Regions from separate parts of the Paenibacillus sp. LjRoot153 genome, predicted to be linked through region 2. Evidence: riboswitches for the same ligand, from Rfam matches in the RefSeq annotation. Region 2 holds a riboswitch; each other region holds the start of a gene.
What was found. A riboswitch is a leader RNA that binds a small molecule or an ion and turns the genes downstream of it on or off. The one in region 2 is predicted to bind thiamine pyrophosphate.
Positions count from the first base shown of each region.

Region 1 (5,768 bases), 6.8 Mb from region 2:
ATCCCGTAGTTATCGCGCGCCATCAACTCGGAAACTTCCTTCGTAATCTCATCGTTCAAGTTACCACGTTGTGTGTTCTCACTAATGATATCGCTGTAATTGATCTCTGATAATTTCCGTCTAACGGTGTTATACACAGCGGCATCAATACGCTCTTCCCCGCCTGTGATCGATTGAATCGTGCGCAAGAATTGCTGAGCATCATCAATGCGCCATACCGTATAGTTATCGACTTCGATGGGCTTTTTATCTTTGGTCAAAATAGAAGTAGGTTTGCTGTCATACACCATCTGATATTTAGGAAGCGTGCGAACCGATTCGATGAATGGAATTTTAAAATGAATGCCAGGCTCCGTTTGAATGCGAACGGCTTCTCCGAATTTGAGCACGACGCGGTATTGTCCTTCTTTGACAATAAAGATGGAGATTAGGAAGAAAAAGACGAGAACGACACCAAGGATGGATCTCAGAATCCATTTGCTTTGTAAGGTCATTTCGCAGTCCCTCCAGTCGTACCAGTTGCAGCAGCAGGTGTGCGCAACAGCTCATTAATTGGTAAATATTTGACCGTTTCGCCGGTGCTGTCGCTGATGAAAATTTTGGCGTTCGGTAATATTTTTTCTAACGTCTCGATGATAAGCCTGCTCTCTGTTACCGATTTATTATTGGCATACTCCGCATACAGGGCGTTAAACTTTGCCACATCCCCCTGCGCATTCAAAATCCGTGATTTCTTCTGGGCTTCGGCATTCTCAAGCAGTGCCTGAGCGTTACCGCGCTCCCTTGGAAGGATATCATTTTCGTATTTCGTCGCTATGTTAATCTTCGTGTTTTTCTCTTCACGTGCGTTGGTTACATCTTTAAAAGCATTCTGTACATCGCCAGCTGGCGGCTCGATATCTTGGAATTTCAAATCGACAATATGAATTCCTGTTTGATATTTCGTTTGCATCTCAATCAAGCGTTCTTTGACCTTGCCTTGGACCTCGGTTTTTCCTTCTGTAATGGCAAAGTCGAGCGCAGTAGCGCCGATAACCGAACGAATCGCTGCACTCGCGGAGTTACGTAGGAATAATTCTGCATTATCAATATTGTACAAGTAGTTGCGCATGTCACTGATATTCCATTCCACGACGGCATCAGCGGATAAAATATTTTCATCCCCCGTAATCATCATCGCTTCTTCTTCTACGGGAGTGATTTTACCACCCACTTCACGGAAGCCAATTTGGATACGTTGTGTTTTTTTGGCAGGAAGTACAATGACCTGTTGAATAGGAAAAGGGAGTTTAAAGTGAAGCCCAGCTTCCTTCTCGGTCGTATATTTGCCTAATGTTAAAATAGCCGCCTTCTCATGCTCTTGTACCGTGTAGAAGGTGGACGATCCAAAAATAAGGACGAGAACGATAACAAGGCCGATAACAATTTTGGTCATCAAGCCCGGCGGGAGTGAGGAGGGTCTTCGTCGATCGGGTTCTGGCAGTACAAATGGTTCCATGGCAAACACCCCTTTAATATAAGATTTACTGATATGCTATACGGGAAGTTTTGGAAATGGTTTCAATAGGAAAATTGTTATTTCCAAGAGTTGGCTGTCATGCTATGATGGTTAGTAATTGCATACGAATGAATCCCTAGGGGCGCCGAGAGGCTGAGACAGTGCAGACTGAACCCTTTGAACCTGATCTGGTTTATGCCAGCGGAGGAAAGTGGAACGAGCTTTGGAGCCGATTTTATATCTGTTTACGATGAGGCAGCCTACAACCACTTTCCTGAGGAAAGTGGTTTTTTTTGTATTTACTTGCAAAGTGGGGATGGAGAGTACTGGTTAAAGAGAAGTGTTTCGTGGAGAGGAGTCGAGCTTTGCGTGTCACAGAAAGAACTGCATGTCATATCGGGCGGTAAACATACATGGTCAGAGATCGCAAAGATTGCGGCGCAGATTCACCCGTATGTCACGGCGATTCATATTCGCGAGAAAACGAAGTGCTTGGACGAAGTATTTATCGGCGTTCAGTACTTAGTAGAGCAAGGTATTCCTGCCAAAAGTCTGTACGTTAACGGCTTTCCTTCTATCGCTCTAGCCTTGCAAACAGGGGGGCTTCAGCTTCCAGGCACGACGCCATCTCTTGTTACTCAGGATGAGTTTTGCCGGGGGATACAGCGCATTGGAGTCTCTGTGCATCATGCAGATGAGGCGAAATGGCGTGAAAAAGAGGGGGCCGATTATGTCATGTTCGGTCATATCTTTGCGACAAACTCCAAGCAAGGAGTTCCGCCTAGAGGTTTGGAGCAGTTAAGACAACTAGTTAATCAGGTTAACATTCCTGTGATTGCGATAGGCGGGATGACACCTGCGAGGGTAAAGCCCGTTCTGGATGCAGGAGCATCTGGGATCGCGGTGATGAGCGGAATATGGGAAGCAGCGGATCCTCTTGGAGCCGTTCTAGCCTATCATGATGAGCTTCAATAAATAGAGGTGAGCGAAATGTCAGCAGCAAGATCAGATGTCATCATCGTTGGCGGTGGTGTTATCGGTACATCCATCGCGTATTACTTGGCTAAAAGAGGGCAATCCGTCACGCTGCTAGAGCGCAGCCAGCTAGGCACAGAAGCCTCGGCTGCGGCAGCCGGCATGCTCGGCGCGCAGTCCGAGATGGAAGACACGGGCGCCCTGTTCCAGTGGGCGCGCCAAAGCCGATCCATGTTCCCCGAGTTGAGCGGGGAACTTCGAGAACTCACGGGCATCGACATCGGTCTCGTCCGTGAGGGGCTGCTGAACGTCGCGCTCAGCGACGTTCAAGAGGAGGAGCTGCGCGCGCGGGAGAAGCTTCAGCGCGCCGCGGGCGAGAAGGCCCAGTGGCTCAGCGCAGCTGAAGCCACGGCTATAGAGCCCGCGCTGAGCGGGGCGACGCGCGGAGCCCTGTACCTGCCGGGCGATGGGCAGGTAGATGCTCCGCAGCTGGCGGCGGCATTCGCGCAGGCTGCGCAGGTACTTGGGGCGAAGGTGCAACCGTTCGCCCAGGTGCAAGGGCTGCTGACCGCGCAGGAGCGCGTCATCGGCGTGCAGACGGCCGCCGGTCCGCTCTATAGCGACCACGTGGTCGTCGCCGCAGGCACGTGGAGCGGTCAGCTGCTTGGGAGCATCGGCATCGAGTTGCCGATGTATCCCGTGAAGGGCGAGTGCTTCTCCGTTAGGACGCCGAAGCCATTATTGAAGAAAACCCTGTTCACACCAGGGTGCTATATCGTTCCGAAAGCCGGCGGACGGCTGGTGGTTGGCGCGACAGTCGTGCCGAACAGCTATGACCGCAAGGTGTCGCTTTCGGGGCTAGCCGAGCTGATGGATCGCGCGAGGGGGCTGATGCCCGCACTCGGCGATGCCGAGTGGGAGAAGGCCTGGTCGGGGCTGCGCCCGCAGACCGCCGACGGACTGCCCTACATCGGCAAGGTGCCGATGGTGGAGGGGCTGTATACAGCGTGCGGTCATTACCGCAACGGGATATTGCTGAGCCCGATCACCGGGAGGGTGATGGCGAATTTGATTTTGGGCGGAGATGGCGCAGGTGAACAAGGGAATGATGCGATAGCCCCTTGGCTGGATGCCTTCAGCCCGGATTTTTCGCCAAAGACCACACGTGTGAGTCAGCAGGGTCAGGACGGATTTTCAGCCATAGGAAAGGAATTGATAAGCATTGAAATTGCACATTAATGGTCAGCAGGTAGATGTACCCGATACGATTCGGACCGTTGTGGAGCTGCTTGCGCATTTCGACCTAAGCGACAAAATGCTCGTGGTTGAGCATAACGCAGCCATTTTACATAAAGAGGATCACGCCGGTGCTGAGCTGGCGGAAGGCCACAAAATTGAGATCGTTCATTTCGTTGGAGGAGGATAAAAACATGTTAAAAATTGGTCCATATGAGTTTCGTTCACGTTTGCTGCTAGGTACGGGGAAGTTTCCTGATTTTCAGATTCAAAAACAAGCGGTGGATATCAGTGAGTCACAAATTTTGACGTTTGCGGTTCGTCGGATGAACATTTTTGAGGCGAGTCAGCCGAATTTCTTGTCGATGCTGGACACGTCGAATTTCACGTTGCTGCCGAATACCGCTGGTGCCAAAACTGCTGAAGAAGCCGTCCGCATCGCACGTTTAGCAAAGGCTTCAGGCTTGTGTGACATGATCAAAGTCGAGGTTATCGGGGATGAAATGACGTTGCTGCCCGATCCAGTGGAAACGCTGAAAGCTTCGGAAATGCTGCTGGAGGAAGGCTTTATTGTACTTCCATATACATCGGACGATGTGTTATTAGCTAAACGTCTGCAATCACTTGGCGTACATGCGATTATGCCTGGTGCATCACCGATTGGCACGGGGCAGGGTATTATTAACCCGCTGAATTTAAGCTTCATCATCGAGCAGGCGACGGTTCCGGTCATCGTGGACGCAGGGATTGGTGCACCTTCCGATGCGTCATTGGCGATGGAAATGGGAGCAGATGGTGTGCTGCTGAACACAGCAGTATCCGGTGCAAAGGATCCTGTCAAAATGGCGTATGCCATGAAACTCGCCATCGAAGCGGGACGCGCGGGCTTTGAAGCGGGGCGGATTCCGAAGAAGCGATATGCGTCGGCGAGTAGTCCGATGGATGGATTGAGTCGGGTCTAGGTTGCAGGGTTAGGTTTGTAGCTTTAGGTGTAGCTTCAGGTCTTGGAGTTGGTCTTGGTCTTGGTCTTGGTCTTCCCTTGGCTAACGGACACAGGAACCGTTATTTGGTATATATATGAAGTTTTGAAAAGCTAACGGACACAGAGGTCGCTATTCAGTCGAATTTCCTGCTCACTTGGAGAATTCAGCTGCAATAACGACTGCCGTGTCCGTTAGATTATAGAGATAGTGATATAGGCAGCGATAGCGTCTGTCATGACCGTTAGAACATAAAGTTACGAAAAGTTAGTTAAGTAGGGGGGAGTACCGTGGCGATATACAAAGCATTGACGATTGCTGGCTCGGACAGTGGCGGTGGCGCGGGCATTCAGGCAGATTTGAAGACATTCCAAGAACTCGGTGTGTACGGAATGTCCGTGATTACGGCTGTAACCGCGCAGAATACACTAGGTGTGCAAGGGGTTTACCCGATGAGCGCGGAAGCGATCGAACGCCAGCTGGCGTCTATTGGTGAAGATTTGCGGCCCGATGCGCTCAAAACAGGGATGCTTTTCAGTGGAGACATCATTCGCATTGTCGCGGCGGCGATTAAAAAGTTTGGATGGAAGCAGATTGTTGTAGACCCGGTAATGATTGCCAAAGGCGGAGCATCGCTCCTGCAACAGGAGGCGATTGACGCCATGATACAAGAGTTGCTGCCACTAGCTGATGTGGTGACGCCGAATATCCCCGAAGCAGAGGCGCTTAGCGGGATAACGATTACGGATGGGGACTCTCGGCAGAAAGCAGCATTGCGAATTCATGCCTACGGCTGCAAGCATGTGATGATCAAAGGCGGCCATGAGGCGAATACGGAGCAGGCGACGGATCTGCTGTATGATGGAGTTTCCTTTACGGAGTTCACTTCGAAGCGATTGGTAACGCAGCATACGCATGGAACGGGCTGCACATTTGCAGCTGCGTTAACGTCGGGATTGGCGCAAGGACACACGACGAAGGCGTCCTTGCAACTGGCGAAAAGCTTCATCCATGCTGCGATTTCGGAGCCTTTACATATCGGAAGTGGGCATGGACCGACGAATCATTGGGCGTATCAG
Region 1 is NZ_CAXUQH020000001.1:7,173,656-7,179,423, reverse strand. It holds gene hflC (protease modulator HflC) at 1-494, opposite strand, end outside; gene hflK (FtsH protease activity modulator HflK) at 491-1,498, opposite strand; TPP riboswitch at 1,627-1,725, shown strand; gene ACSQ8P_RS31060 (thiamine phosphate synthase) at 1,868-2,473, shown strand; gene thiO (glycine oxidase ThiO) at 2,489-3,712, shown strand; gene thiS (sulfur carrier protein ThiS) at 3,696-3,899, shown strand; gene ACSQ8P_RS31045 (thiazole synthase) at 3,904-4,671, shown strand; gene thiD (bifunctional hydroxymethylpyrimidine kinase/phosphomethylpyrimidine kinase) at 4,980-5,768, shown strand, end outside.
Region 1: another riboswitch for thiamine pyrophosphate. It lies ahead of ACSQ8P_RS31060 (thiamine phosphate synthase); the one in region 2 lies ahead of ACSQ8P_RS01755 (ECF transporter S component).

Region 2 (5,768 bases):
AGAAGCTCTCCTCGGTGATTCGAATAATCCCGAGATGAAACCATTCGGTCTCCCCGTTACCGAACATCATCATCCCCGCGGTGGAGGACACGAAAATCAGCAGAAATGGCGACGCATATAGTAACAGTCTCTTCGTAGGATGTCCTGATAATAGCGCCAACGGCAGCAAGGCGCCTAACGTCAGGAACAGCATCATGTTGAGGTTATGTGTGAAGACAACCACGATGAATAGCAGAATCGACAAGACGAGCTTCACTCCCGGGTTCACCCGGTGCAGCCACGTCTCACGAAAGCTGAACGTTATTTGCATAGCAGCGGCTCACCTCCCGTGACGGCATGCACGACGTGGGCAGACAGCTTAGGAGCACTTTCGGTCACGCGCCCCGCCTCGACCTGCCAGACGCGGGTCGCCCAGCGCTGGACGATCTCGTGATCGTGGGTCACCATCACGATCACAGTTCCGCTGGCGCGCAGCCGCTCCAGCTGCTCGAGCATGCGCAGCGTGCCGCGCGCATCGAGCCCGAAGGTGGGCTCATCCAGCAGCAGGATGCGTGGCCCGCGAACCATCGCGGACGCCACGCTGAGCCTGCGCTTCTGGCCCAGCGAGAGCTGGAACGGGTGCCGCTCGCGCAGCGCGAGCAGGTCGTATTCTCGGAGCAGCAGCTCAGCCGCTGCCCACTGCCCGTTCTTTGGCTGACCCTCTGGCAAGCCATAGGTCAGCTCCTCCTCCACGGAGTTCGTGACGAACTGGAACTCCGGGTTCTGGAACACAAAGCCGACTTGCTCCGCAAGGTGCTCGACTTTGTTGCCCTTCACGCCCGCGATCACACAGCTTCCGCGGGTTGGGATGAGCCGCATGATCGCGAGGAGGAGCGAGCTTTTGCCTGCACCGTTGGCGCCGACAACGGTGATCCAATCACCTGGATAGACGATAAAGTTATCCACAGAGGTCCTGATCTGCCCGCCGCGAACACCGACGAAATCCTGAAAGACCATAACGGGCGCCAGCGGCACCACACTTGTGGGCTCCATATTCCCTTGGTCCTCTCCCCTCACATCCGCAAGCAAATTCTCCTTGGCGTAATCCTCCCACACCTCAGGATACCAAATGCCATATTCCCTCATTTGCTCTTTGTACAGCTCGAACATGGTATTCGGCGGTCCATCCGCTAGAACCCTACCCTCGGGTGTCAGGATGATCAACCGATCGAGCAAATCCAGCATGCCGCTAATTTTGTGCTCAACAATGAGGAGGGTTTTGTCCCCGCTAATCGCTCGAATCGTGTCCCACACTTGTTTCGTACCTTCTTCATCCAACAATGCCGTGGGCTCATCGAGAAAGAGTACCTCCGGCTCAAGCGCCAGCACGCTAGCAATCGCTAGACGCTGCTTCATTCCTTGAGACAGCGTACTAATCAACGTATGCGCATCGGGCACATGCAACCCGACCAAGTCCAAATAATACCGAATGCGCGCAGGCATATCTGCCCGCGGCACTTCCTGATTTTCCAACACGAACGCGATTTCTTCGTCAATATAAGGCATACAGAACTGTGTATCTGGATCTTGAAATACATACCCCCACCGGCTAGGCCTGCGAATCTCATCCGCTTTGAGCGGAAGCTCAATCATGTCCGGGACAATTCCGCTCAGCACTTGAAGCAGCGTCGATTTCCCGCTGCCGCTAGGTCCTAGAAGCAGCACCTTCTCACCAGGCTCGATGGAAAAGGAAACCCCCTGAAAGATCAGGGGGGCGTCATCGCCGGGATATTTTAACCGTAGATTCGTAACGCTCATTCCTTCACTCATCTCGTTACCCCAATACGTCGTAATCTTTTTTGGAAACAGGTCGAATCAGATTCAGCACACCCGTGCGAGACAAGGCGCTCGTCAAATAGTAGGCGAATACGCCAGCGATCAAAGCGCTGCCCAGTAAACGTAAACCAATGAATAACGTATAATTCCAGAAAGCCAGCTGATCGATGTAGCCATAGTACGTATCCACAAAAATGGACATGATGGCTGAAGCGAAAGCTGCAAGAATAGTTACCCCCACATTGGTGCGACGATAGCGGAAAGCCGCGAACACCAGCTCAGCACCAAGCCCTTGCAGTAATCCAAAGACAAGCGTCGCCACACCCCAATGGCCGCCATACAAGGCCTCGATCGTTGCCGCTGCCAATTCAGCCAACAGAGCAACACCAGGTTTGCGGATCACGAGGAACGCGAAAGTTGCCGCCATGAACCACATGCCATAGCTCAACTGCTCCGCATGTAAGCCTAGGGGCTTCATGAGATCATAAATCGGTCCCCAAATCCGATAAATCACACCAAACACTGCTGAAATAACAATCGTGATCAAAATATCTGTCAGCTTCAACCCTTTTTTGCTTGCTTCCCTTTGCGCCATCTTCTTCTCGACTCCTTTTTCCCATTCATATTTGTCAATGAGATAGGCGAACACGCCAACCTTGGATACATGGTCTCCTTGCCCCTAAAGGACAAAAAAAGCCCACCGAAATACCGGCAGGCTTGAACATTTGTGCATAAAAAAAGCACATCAGGTCTCTACGCTGGCATTATCCAGATCAGATTAACGGTCAGTGGCATTAGGGCCACTATCTCAGCCTGACTTCATCAAGCACCCGTGTTGCTATTCATTTGGCTTAACTGTAGCGGATTAGCCGCTCTTTGGCAATCCTTTTTTTCCCAAAGGATCCTCGTGCACATTTATTTCTCAATCAGATGCTTCAGATCCTGCGTCAATCCGTTTAATTGACGGATGCTGTCTACGATATTCTGCACCCGATGCTGCTGCACTTCCGCGCTAGCCAGCACTTCTTGAACGGATGCTGCGGACTCCTCGGTAATTGCTGCAACAGACGTCATCTCTTCCGCTACACGCTGCGATGAGATCTGCAATTGTTGATTCATGCGCTGCAGGTGCCCCGCCTGCTCCATCACTTCCGCTGTATTCGAATTGATAACCTCGAACAATTGATTGACGCTAACTGTCGATTTCTTCCCGGATTCTACGGCAGTAATGCCAACGGCAACCTTCTGGGCGGCTTTCACAACTTTGGCCTGAATTGAGCCGAGGATTTCTGAAATATCCGTCGATGCAATGTGCGCGTTCTGCGCCAGCTTCCTAATTTCGTTGGCTACAACGGAGAAGCCCTTGCCATGCTCGCCTGCACGAGCAGCCTCGATTGAAGCATTCAGCGACAATAGATTCGTCTGGTTCGCGATTTCTGCAATGGTGGAAACGATATTCCCGATTTTCACGTTTTCTTCATTCACTTCATTCATGATATCGGAAGTCTCGGTGACGATGACGGTGATATCATTGATTTTGAGCGACAAATCTTCCATCTGGGTCTTGCCTTCGTTCGTCATTCTCGCCGTATCCTGAGATCTGCTGCTCATCGTATTCGATGCCGCAGTGGTCTGTTCCACCGTCTCATTCACATTCTGAATAGCTGATGTAATATCGTTAATGCTGGACGCTTGTGATTCAATACCGATCGTAATCTCCTGAAAGGCAGCAACGACTTCCTCCGTAATTCTACCTGTTACCGTAGCATTCTCTTGCAGGTTTCCACTCGATGTACCCAGCACTTCTGTCGTTGTACGCACGCCTGACAGTACTTCATCGGTCTTGATTTTAGCAAGCTCCGATTCCTTCGCACTTCTGGCAACGTTCGTTAACATTCTTCTCCCAATCTGACTTTGACCGATGAGTGTCATGATCGTGAGCAGATAAAAAACATTAACCCCAATGGGATCTACATGTGGAGTTAGCGTTGTTATGTAATAGTTCAAATTAATCAGTCCGAGTACACCATTCAGTACGAGCGGCTTATAGTCCATGTATAAAGAAATGAGGGCTAAGCTTAGGTACAAAATAAACAGACCAAACAAAGATGCACTATGTGACATGAAAAAATAAGAAATCGCACTAAGCCCAACTGCAATAACATACTTCGTATACGGAATAGCAATCTTCTTCCAGGTTAAAATCGTGCATACAATGGCAATCGGTACACCGACCGAGGAAAGGCTTATCATCATGGATGCGGATGTATACGCAGCCGCGACCCCAAGGGCAAGACACGCCCATAAAAGCTTAACCATTAAGCTGTTCCTTCTGTTTAATTCAAGCAGTTGATCCGTCATTGTTACTCCCCCCTAAATAACTTTCTACAAAATCAGACATTTCTCTACACCATTCAACAAATAGTTCTTCAAACCCTTTATTTGGCATTCCAAAATCAGGAAAACATTAGAAGTTGACTTCCACCCCTTAGAAAAACTACAATTTGTAGTGTCTTCATTATTTTTCAATAATGGAACTTATTCAGGGTGGATCATTCCACGATGCAGAAAGGGATTGAAATGATGACCATATTGCTCTATATCGGACTAGCTCTATTCATTGCAGCTATCATTGGTTATGTGCTCGCAGCAAAAATAAACAAAGACAACACCTCGCGGTTGAAAAAGGCTGAAAAGCAAGCACTGAAAAAGAAACATAAAACATGGCTCCTTCTTTCACATGCCCTGCTCATTATCGCTCTCGGCAGCGTCGGTACTTCACTTATTCAAAGCTCCGCAGGCAAGTACAGCCTAGATAAGCTTAATTTCCATGCCAATATTCAGGTCACAACAGATAAAGATTACGGGCGCGATCATAAAGATGGCACCTTGATGTACGACATGAAAATTCCTACTTCAGGTACGCATAGCCCTCATGATTTGAAATTCGGTTTCTATAAGGAAAGACCTGGTTACGAGATGCTTGTCCACAACTTGGAGCATGGCGATATCATCATCCATTACCATCCCGATGCACCGAAGGAGCTGCTCGATCGACTTGAATATTTGACCCACTTCAAGACGGCTGGTGCTGGTGTTCTCGCAGTACCTAATGTGGATGTGCCTGCCGATCAAGAGGTCGTGGTTACAGCTTGGACGAAAACAATGTCACTCGCCAAATTCGATGAAGCTAGTGTCGGTACATTCATTCACGACTATATCAACAAAGGTCCTGAACAAATTCCAGCTAACGTACGTCTCGGCGGCGGAACGATGTAATTATTTTCGAATGGTTTCACGATCTGAAACTAGCTCGGTTGGCACTAACCCGGTCATTCTTCGGAATACACGATAAAAATAAGAAGGATCATTATAGCCGATAAACTCGGCAATTTCGGTGACGGTCAGGGCGGAATGGCGCAGCATGTAGACGGCTGTTTTGATTCTCGTGACGTGAACGAATTCGCTGATGGTTTGACCTGTGACTTGGCGAAAAAGCGACGCTGCATAATTCGGCGAGCGGCTGATACAGGTGCCTAACTCGTCCTTGGTGACATGCTCGCGATAATGATTCTGGATATAGCCTTTCATTTGCTCCACGAGAAGTGCGGTCGCCGAGGTTGTGGCTGCCTGATCCCACTCCCGTTGGAGATACACAAACAGCTCTTGCAGGTGCGCTTCACATAGCGCCATGTAATAGGGCTGTTTGTCTTGCCAGCCGCGATGAATCAAGCGCAGCCGATCTGCGATGATGTCGAATTTGCCGGTCTGTCGGCAGGTGTAGGACGCTTGTTGGAGCAGCGGAAATATGTGAGAGGCTGTTTGTGCATCTACATGCAGCACAAATTTCTCATGAATTTTCGTGGGTACACTTCGACCATAGTAGGGAGTTTCACTCGGGATGAGCAGCCATTGCCCTTTCTCTAGCACCTGTTTTTTCTCATTAATCCAGT
Region 2 is NZ_CAXUQH020000001.1:376,756-382,523, reverse strand. It holds gene ACSQ8P_RS01765 (energy-coupling factor transporter transmembrane component T family protein) at 1-310, opposite strand, end outside; gene ACSQ8P_RS01760 (ABC transporter ATP-binding protein) at 301-1,809, opposite strand; gene ACSQ8P_RS01755 (ECF transporter S component) at 1,814-2,410, opposite strand; TPP riboswitch at 2,549-2,659, opposite strand; gene ACSQ8P_RS01750 (methyl-accepting chemotaxis protein) at 2,731-4,176, opposite strand; gene ACSQ8P_RS01745 (DUF3105 domain-containing protein) at 4,378-5,094, shown strand; gene ACSQ8P_RS01740 (AraC family transcriptional regulator) at 5,095-5,768, opposite strand, start outside.

Region 3 (5,768 bases), 6.0 Mb from region 2:
GTTTAAAAAGCGCCCAAATCTCTGCGGCGCATCCTCTCTCAGCCCGATGTATTCATCCATGTGAAACACAGTGATCCGCGACCAGTCGATGGCTTTATCTTGAGCCAGCGTTTCGAGCATTTCATTTTGCGAAGGCGCTGCCGCGAAAATAATACGGATAGCCGCTTTCTCAGCAAGCAGCGACTTGATTTGGTTGGCTGCATCTAGCCCAGCCGCTTGCCCCAACGCTATCCGATTCTGATACACATTAACCTGCAAAGCATCGATTCGTGCCTGCCAGATTGGCTGCACCTGTAATTGTGGCTCGCTCATAGGATCGTTCCTCCATTATCAAAAAGTCAGCTGCCGACCTTCAGCAGCGCTCTTATAAATCTGTTCAACTAGCTGCACCGCGCGCAGCCCAGATTCACCCGTAACCAGCGGTTCATCGCCCGCTTCGATAGAAGCCATGACGTCCAGAAGCTGGCTTTGATGGAAATCCGACACAATGCTGCGCGGATCCGTAATGCCGCCATAGGCACCCGCCTGCGCCCAAGTTGGTTCGCTTCGCCCCGGCACCGTCCAATGGACAATCGTCGAGCCTTCCAGCTTGATCGAGCCTTTTTCCCCGTACAAATTAATCGTCGCTGCAAAGCCCGGAGCAATGCTGGTCGAGGCCATGATTGTACCGAAAGTCCCATTTTTAAATTGCAAAATAGCTAATCCTAAATCCTCGGCTTCCATCTCGTGCGTCTGAGTAGCCACTTTGCCAAAGACGGTGTGAACGTCTCCTGCGAACCACAGCAGCAGATCTAAGCAATGAATCCCTTGGTTCATTAAGGCCCCACCATCCTCAGCGATCGTTCCGCGCCATTCCGCGCTATCATAATAAGACTGGGATCGATGGAAGGGCAGCGATACCTCGACTAGCAGAAGTTTTCCGAGTGCGCCTTCATCCAACACCCGTTTAATGGCTTGATTCTGAGCCTCAAACCGCCTCTGTGAAATGACAGAGAGTGTAACATTCTTCGCTCTTGCCGCTTGCACAAGCCGCTCCGCGTCGTTCACATTCATACTGATTGGTTTCTCTATAATCAGATGCTTGCCTGCATTCACGACTGCAAGCCCGATGGCCGCGTGACTACCGCTTGAAGTCGTGACACAGACGATATCCACATCGGACCTGGCAAGGAGCTCGTGATAGTCCGTCGTCCAGGAGCAGCCTTCACGATCTGCAACCGCTTGCGCCTTCTCTTCCGTTCGGCTAGATACCACAACCAGACTTGCCTCTTCGATATGACGGATGGCCTCGATATGAAAATCAGCGACCGATCCACAACCGATAATGCCGAACCTCCAGTTAGCCAACCCTATACCTCCTCAAGCAGAGCTCGAAGCGCATCCAGCGTCATTCGCGTACCTGTCAGCTGACTGCCGCCTTCCGGAACAAAATGCGTTTCAATTGTATACAACCCCTCATACCCATCCGCTTCAAGCGCCTTTATCTGAGCCACCACAGCTACATTGCCAGAACCGAGAGGCACACATTTCGGTGTTCCATCTTGACGAATGTAAGCATCCTTCAGATGGACATGTGCCAAAGCATCCTTCATGTACTGGTACCCGCTCGGGAATGCCTCTCTGGCGCCATAAGCTTCGTTGCCTGGATCCCAAAGGCCCCGAACCGCTGGAGAATCGACGGCGGATACAAGTGCCGCCACTTCCTCCGCAAAGCCTCCATTACAGGAAGGCTCATTCTCTAAGAGCAGGACCACGCCTTCCCTCGCTGCGATGTCGCCTGCCCTTTTTATATAATGAACAATCTCATCACGATGCCGCTGTGGGTCCATTTCCCGCCAAAACGAGAAAATACGAATGCGTGTCGTCCCCAGCAGCTTAGCAATTTCGATCACTCTATCCAGTTTCTTAAAATGTTCTTCTATACTCTGTTCCTTCTGACCAAACGTGTCCCCCGATTCAACCAATCGCTTCGGATCCAACGCGCATTTAAACAAAGGAGATGCAATGGCAGAGACATATAACCCACGCTCTTCGACCATTTTGCGAATGCCAACGATCTGATCGTCATCTAATACGGATACATTGATGCCATTCACAACTCTTACTTCGACATGTTGTAAACCCTGTTCTGCAGCCCAATTCAACGCTGTCTCGAAATCCGGAGATACTTCATCCGTCAGTACGCCTAATCGATTCCAAATCAATGAATAACCTCCAACTTCGCTTAAGAATGCGATTCTGATTTCTTCTTATTTTCCTAACTATACCAAGATTGTCTGGGGCAAAGTTGACGTTTCTATTGAAGTAAGTTTACATTTTTTTCGCTTTCACTCGGCAGTGAACATCTTGCCCACTCCATGAAAATCATAACTAGTAAATAAAAGGAATTTGAGTGCATATGTGGAATAGATGTATATACAGAATATGAGTCTTTGTAACTAGTAGAAGTAGTTCTTTCGTTCATGAAAAAAGGAGGTAAATGTATGAAATCGACGGGAATTGTAAGAAAAGTAGACGAATTGGGACGGATCGTTTTACCTATTGAGTTGCGTCGGACACTCCATATTGAGATCGGTGACGCCATCGAGGTCTATGTGGACCCTGAGCGTATTACGCTCAAGAAGTATATGCCTGCTTGTGTGTTCTGTGGTAATTTCGAGGACATGACCTATTTCAAAGGGAAGCTCGTTTGCGGCAACTGTATTGATGAGATAAAATAACGATTGCAATAATTAGAAATAAAGTGTAGATTAAATACCTAAGTGCATAATCACGGGAGCTTGGTGAGACCAGGCTGAGAGGATAGTTATAACTATCGACCGTTAAACCTGATCTGGATAATGCCAGCGGAGGAACACAAGATCTCTTTGTATACCAAGAGACCGCCTCTATTTATAGATGCGGTCTTTTTTTCGCAGCATGAATCCTCCGCTTGATTAAAATCAACTATTAGGAGGCAAGGTAAATGTCAATGGAAACTAGTAATGAAAAGGTCGCTTCTTCAACATCCGCTTTTCCGGGAAGCAAAAAAGTTTATGTCGAGGGCTCACGAAAGGACATCAGGGTCCCCATGCGTGAAATCAAATTGAGTCCTACTACTGGGGCTTACGGAGAGCAGGAAAACGCCCCTGTTCGTGTGTACGATACGAGTGGTGCTTATACAGATGAGGAAATCCAAACCGATATTCGTGCAGGTATTGCGCCTAATCGTTTGAATTGGATTGTAGAACGCGGCGATGTTGAAATATATGAAGGAAGAACGATTAAACCGGAAGATAACGGATATACCAAGGAAGAGAACGTTACCGAAGTTTTTCCAGGCTTACATCGTCACCCGATGAGAGCGAAAACAGGTCGTAACGTAACCCAGATGCATTATGCACGTCAAGGTATCATCACGTCCGAAATGGAATATATCGCGATTCGCGAAAATGTATCTCCGGAATTTGTGAAAGACGAAGTCGCTCGTGGTAGAGCGATTATCCCCGCCAATATTAATCACCCTGAAAGTGAGCCTATGATTATTGGACGAAACTTTCTTGTTAAGATCAACGCGAATATTGGGAATTCAGCTGTATCGTCTTCCATTGAAGAAGAAGTGGAAAAAATGAGATGGGCTACTCGCTGGGGCGCTGATAATATTATGGATCTCTCAACGGGTAAAAACATTCATACCACCCGGGAATGGATTATTCGTAATTCCCCTGTTCCTATTGGTACCGTACCTATTTATCAAGCACTAGAGAAAGTGAATGGAAAAGCAGAAGATTTGACGTGGGAAGTGTACCGTGACACGCTAATTGAACAAGCTGAGCAAGGTGTCGATTACTTTACGATTCATGCTGGTGTTCTGCTGCGTTATGTTCCTCTTACGGCCAAACGAGTGACAGGTATTGTTTCACGAGGCGGCTCCATCATGGCAGCCTGGTGTCTCGCCCACCATCAGGAAAACTTTCTGTATACCCATTTTGAAGAGATTTGTGAAATCATGAAAACCTATGATGTATCCTTTTCATTAGGAGACGGTTTACGCCCAGGATCCATTGCAGATGCGAATGATGAAGCCCAGTTTGCAGAACTAGAAACATTAGGTGAACTCACCAAAATCGCTTGGAAACATGATGTACAAGTCATGGTAGAAGGTCCTGGTCACGTACCCATGCATTTAATCAAAGAAAATATGGATAAACAACTTGAAATCTGTGACGAAGCTCCATTTTACACATTAGGACCCTTGACTACGGATATTGCGCCAGGCTATGACCATATCACTTCTGCCATTGGAGCAGCGATGATTGGCTGGTTTGGCACTGCCATGCTCTGTTATGTAACGCCCAAAGAGCATTTGGGCTTGCCCAATAAAAACGACGTTCGTGAAGGGGTTATCACTTATAAAATTGCTGCTCATGCCGCTGATTTAGCCAAAGGACACAAAGGTGCCATGGACCGCGATAATGCATTATCCAAGGCACGTTTTGAATTCCGCTGGCATGATCAATTCAACTTATCCTTGGATCCAGAAAGAGCCATTGAATACCATGATGAGACACTTCCTGCAGAAGGTGCCAAGGTCGCTCATTTTTGTTCGATGTGCGGTCCTAAATTCTGCTCCATGCGAATTTCCCAAGATATCCGAGACTTCGCTAAACAACAAGGCCTTGAGGAAGCTCAAGCCATTGAAAAAGGGATGAGTGAAAAGTCAGAGGAGTTTAAGAAAGCGGGCCACGCCCTATATACGTAAGTAATGGCATAGAAAAAAAAGGGTTGCTGCGGCAACCCTTTTACTTTTCTAACCTTCAGCCGACGCTCGGATCATAAGAAGATCGTAACTAGCAACGACGCCTCCCTGTATGCCGAACTTATCCTCGTATTCCTGGTACATCTTGGCGAACAGGCGTCGCGTGCTGATGCCATGCAAAGCAACAGCTTCTGATGTGCTAGCTCCCATTCCTTTTACCGAAAAGAGGAAATCTCTTACGGAAGCATACGTTTCCTTTCGAACCTCACGCTCAAATTGGATATTTGAAAATCCAGCCTCCTTAAGCCACTCCTTCCACTGATCAGTCGATTGAAAGGATAAGCCATGCCTCTGCGGCTCCATGCCGCTAGCTCGATAAACTTCATGAAATGACTTGTGCAGTTCATGGAACGTATCAGGTCCGAAGGTAGTGAACACCAGCATACCTCCAGGACGTAGCAGCCGTCGAAGATGGCCTAGCGTTGACCCTTGATTGCTCAGCCATTGAAAACAGGCGTTAGAAACGATGAGATCAAATGAGTTCGAAGGAGCATCTAGCGCCCACACCTCAACATCAGCATGAAGAAATTGCAAGCGAGCCGATAGGCTTTTGTAGGACTCCGAATCGTTTACCGCACTAGAAAGGACTCGCTGTTCAGCCGCTTTGATCATCTCAGGTGCGATATCAAGTGCAGTAATAGATACAGAGGATAACTCCTTCAGCAAAATTTCAGTCAGAGCACCCGTGCCGCAGCCGATCTCAAGTAGGTTGAGTCCGTCTGCGTCACGATCGCCCACCCATCCTGTGAGTGACTGAGCAAGCCGGTCTGCCATACTACGCTGCACACGAGAATGACGGTCATACGAACCTGACGAACTACGGTTAAATTGACGCTGAATCGCAGTTATCCTAGTGCTCATGCCACCATCTCCTCAGTGTATCAACTGTGGCCGCTTCCCTATCCAAAAACGGTACATGCCCACAATAAGGAATGGTAAGTAACTCTGCTTGAGGCAATCCTGCAACAAG
Region 3 is NZ_CAXUQH020000001.1:6,375,395-6,381,162, forward strand. It holds gene ACSQ8P_RS27500 (glucosamine-6-phosphate deaminase) at 1-312, opposite strand, end outside; gene ACSQ8P_RS27505 (Gfo/Idh/MocA family protein) at 331-1,347, opposite strand; gene ACSQ8P_RS27510 (sugar phosphate isomerase/epimerase family protein) at 1,350-2,204, opposite strand; gene ACSQ8P_RS27515 (AbrB/MazE/SpoVT family DNA-binding domain-containing protein) at 2,484-2,720, shown strand; TPP riboswitch at 2,763-2,872, shown strand; gene thiC (phosphomethylpyrimidine synthase ThiC) at 2,966-4,741, shown strand; gene bioC (malonyl-ACP O-methyltransferase BioC) at 4,790-5,659, opposite strand; gene ACSQ8P_RS27530 (alpha/beta hydrolase) at 5,649-5,768, opposite strand, start outside.
Region 3: another riboswitch for thiamine pyrophosphate. It lies ahead of thiC (phosphomethylpyrimidine synthase ThiC); the one in region 2 lies ahead of ACSQ8P_RS01755 (ECF transporter S component).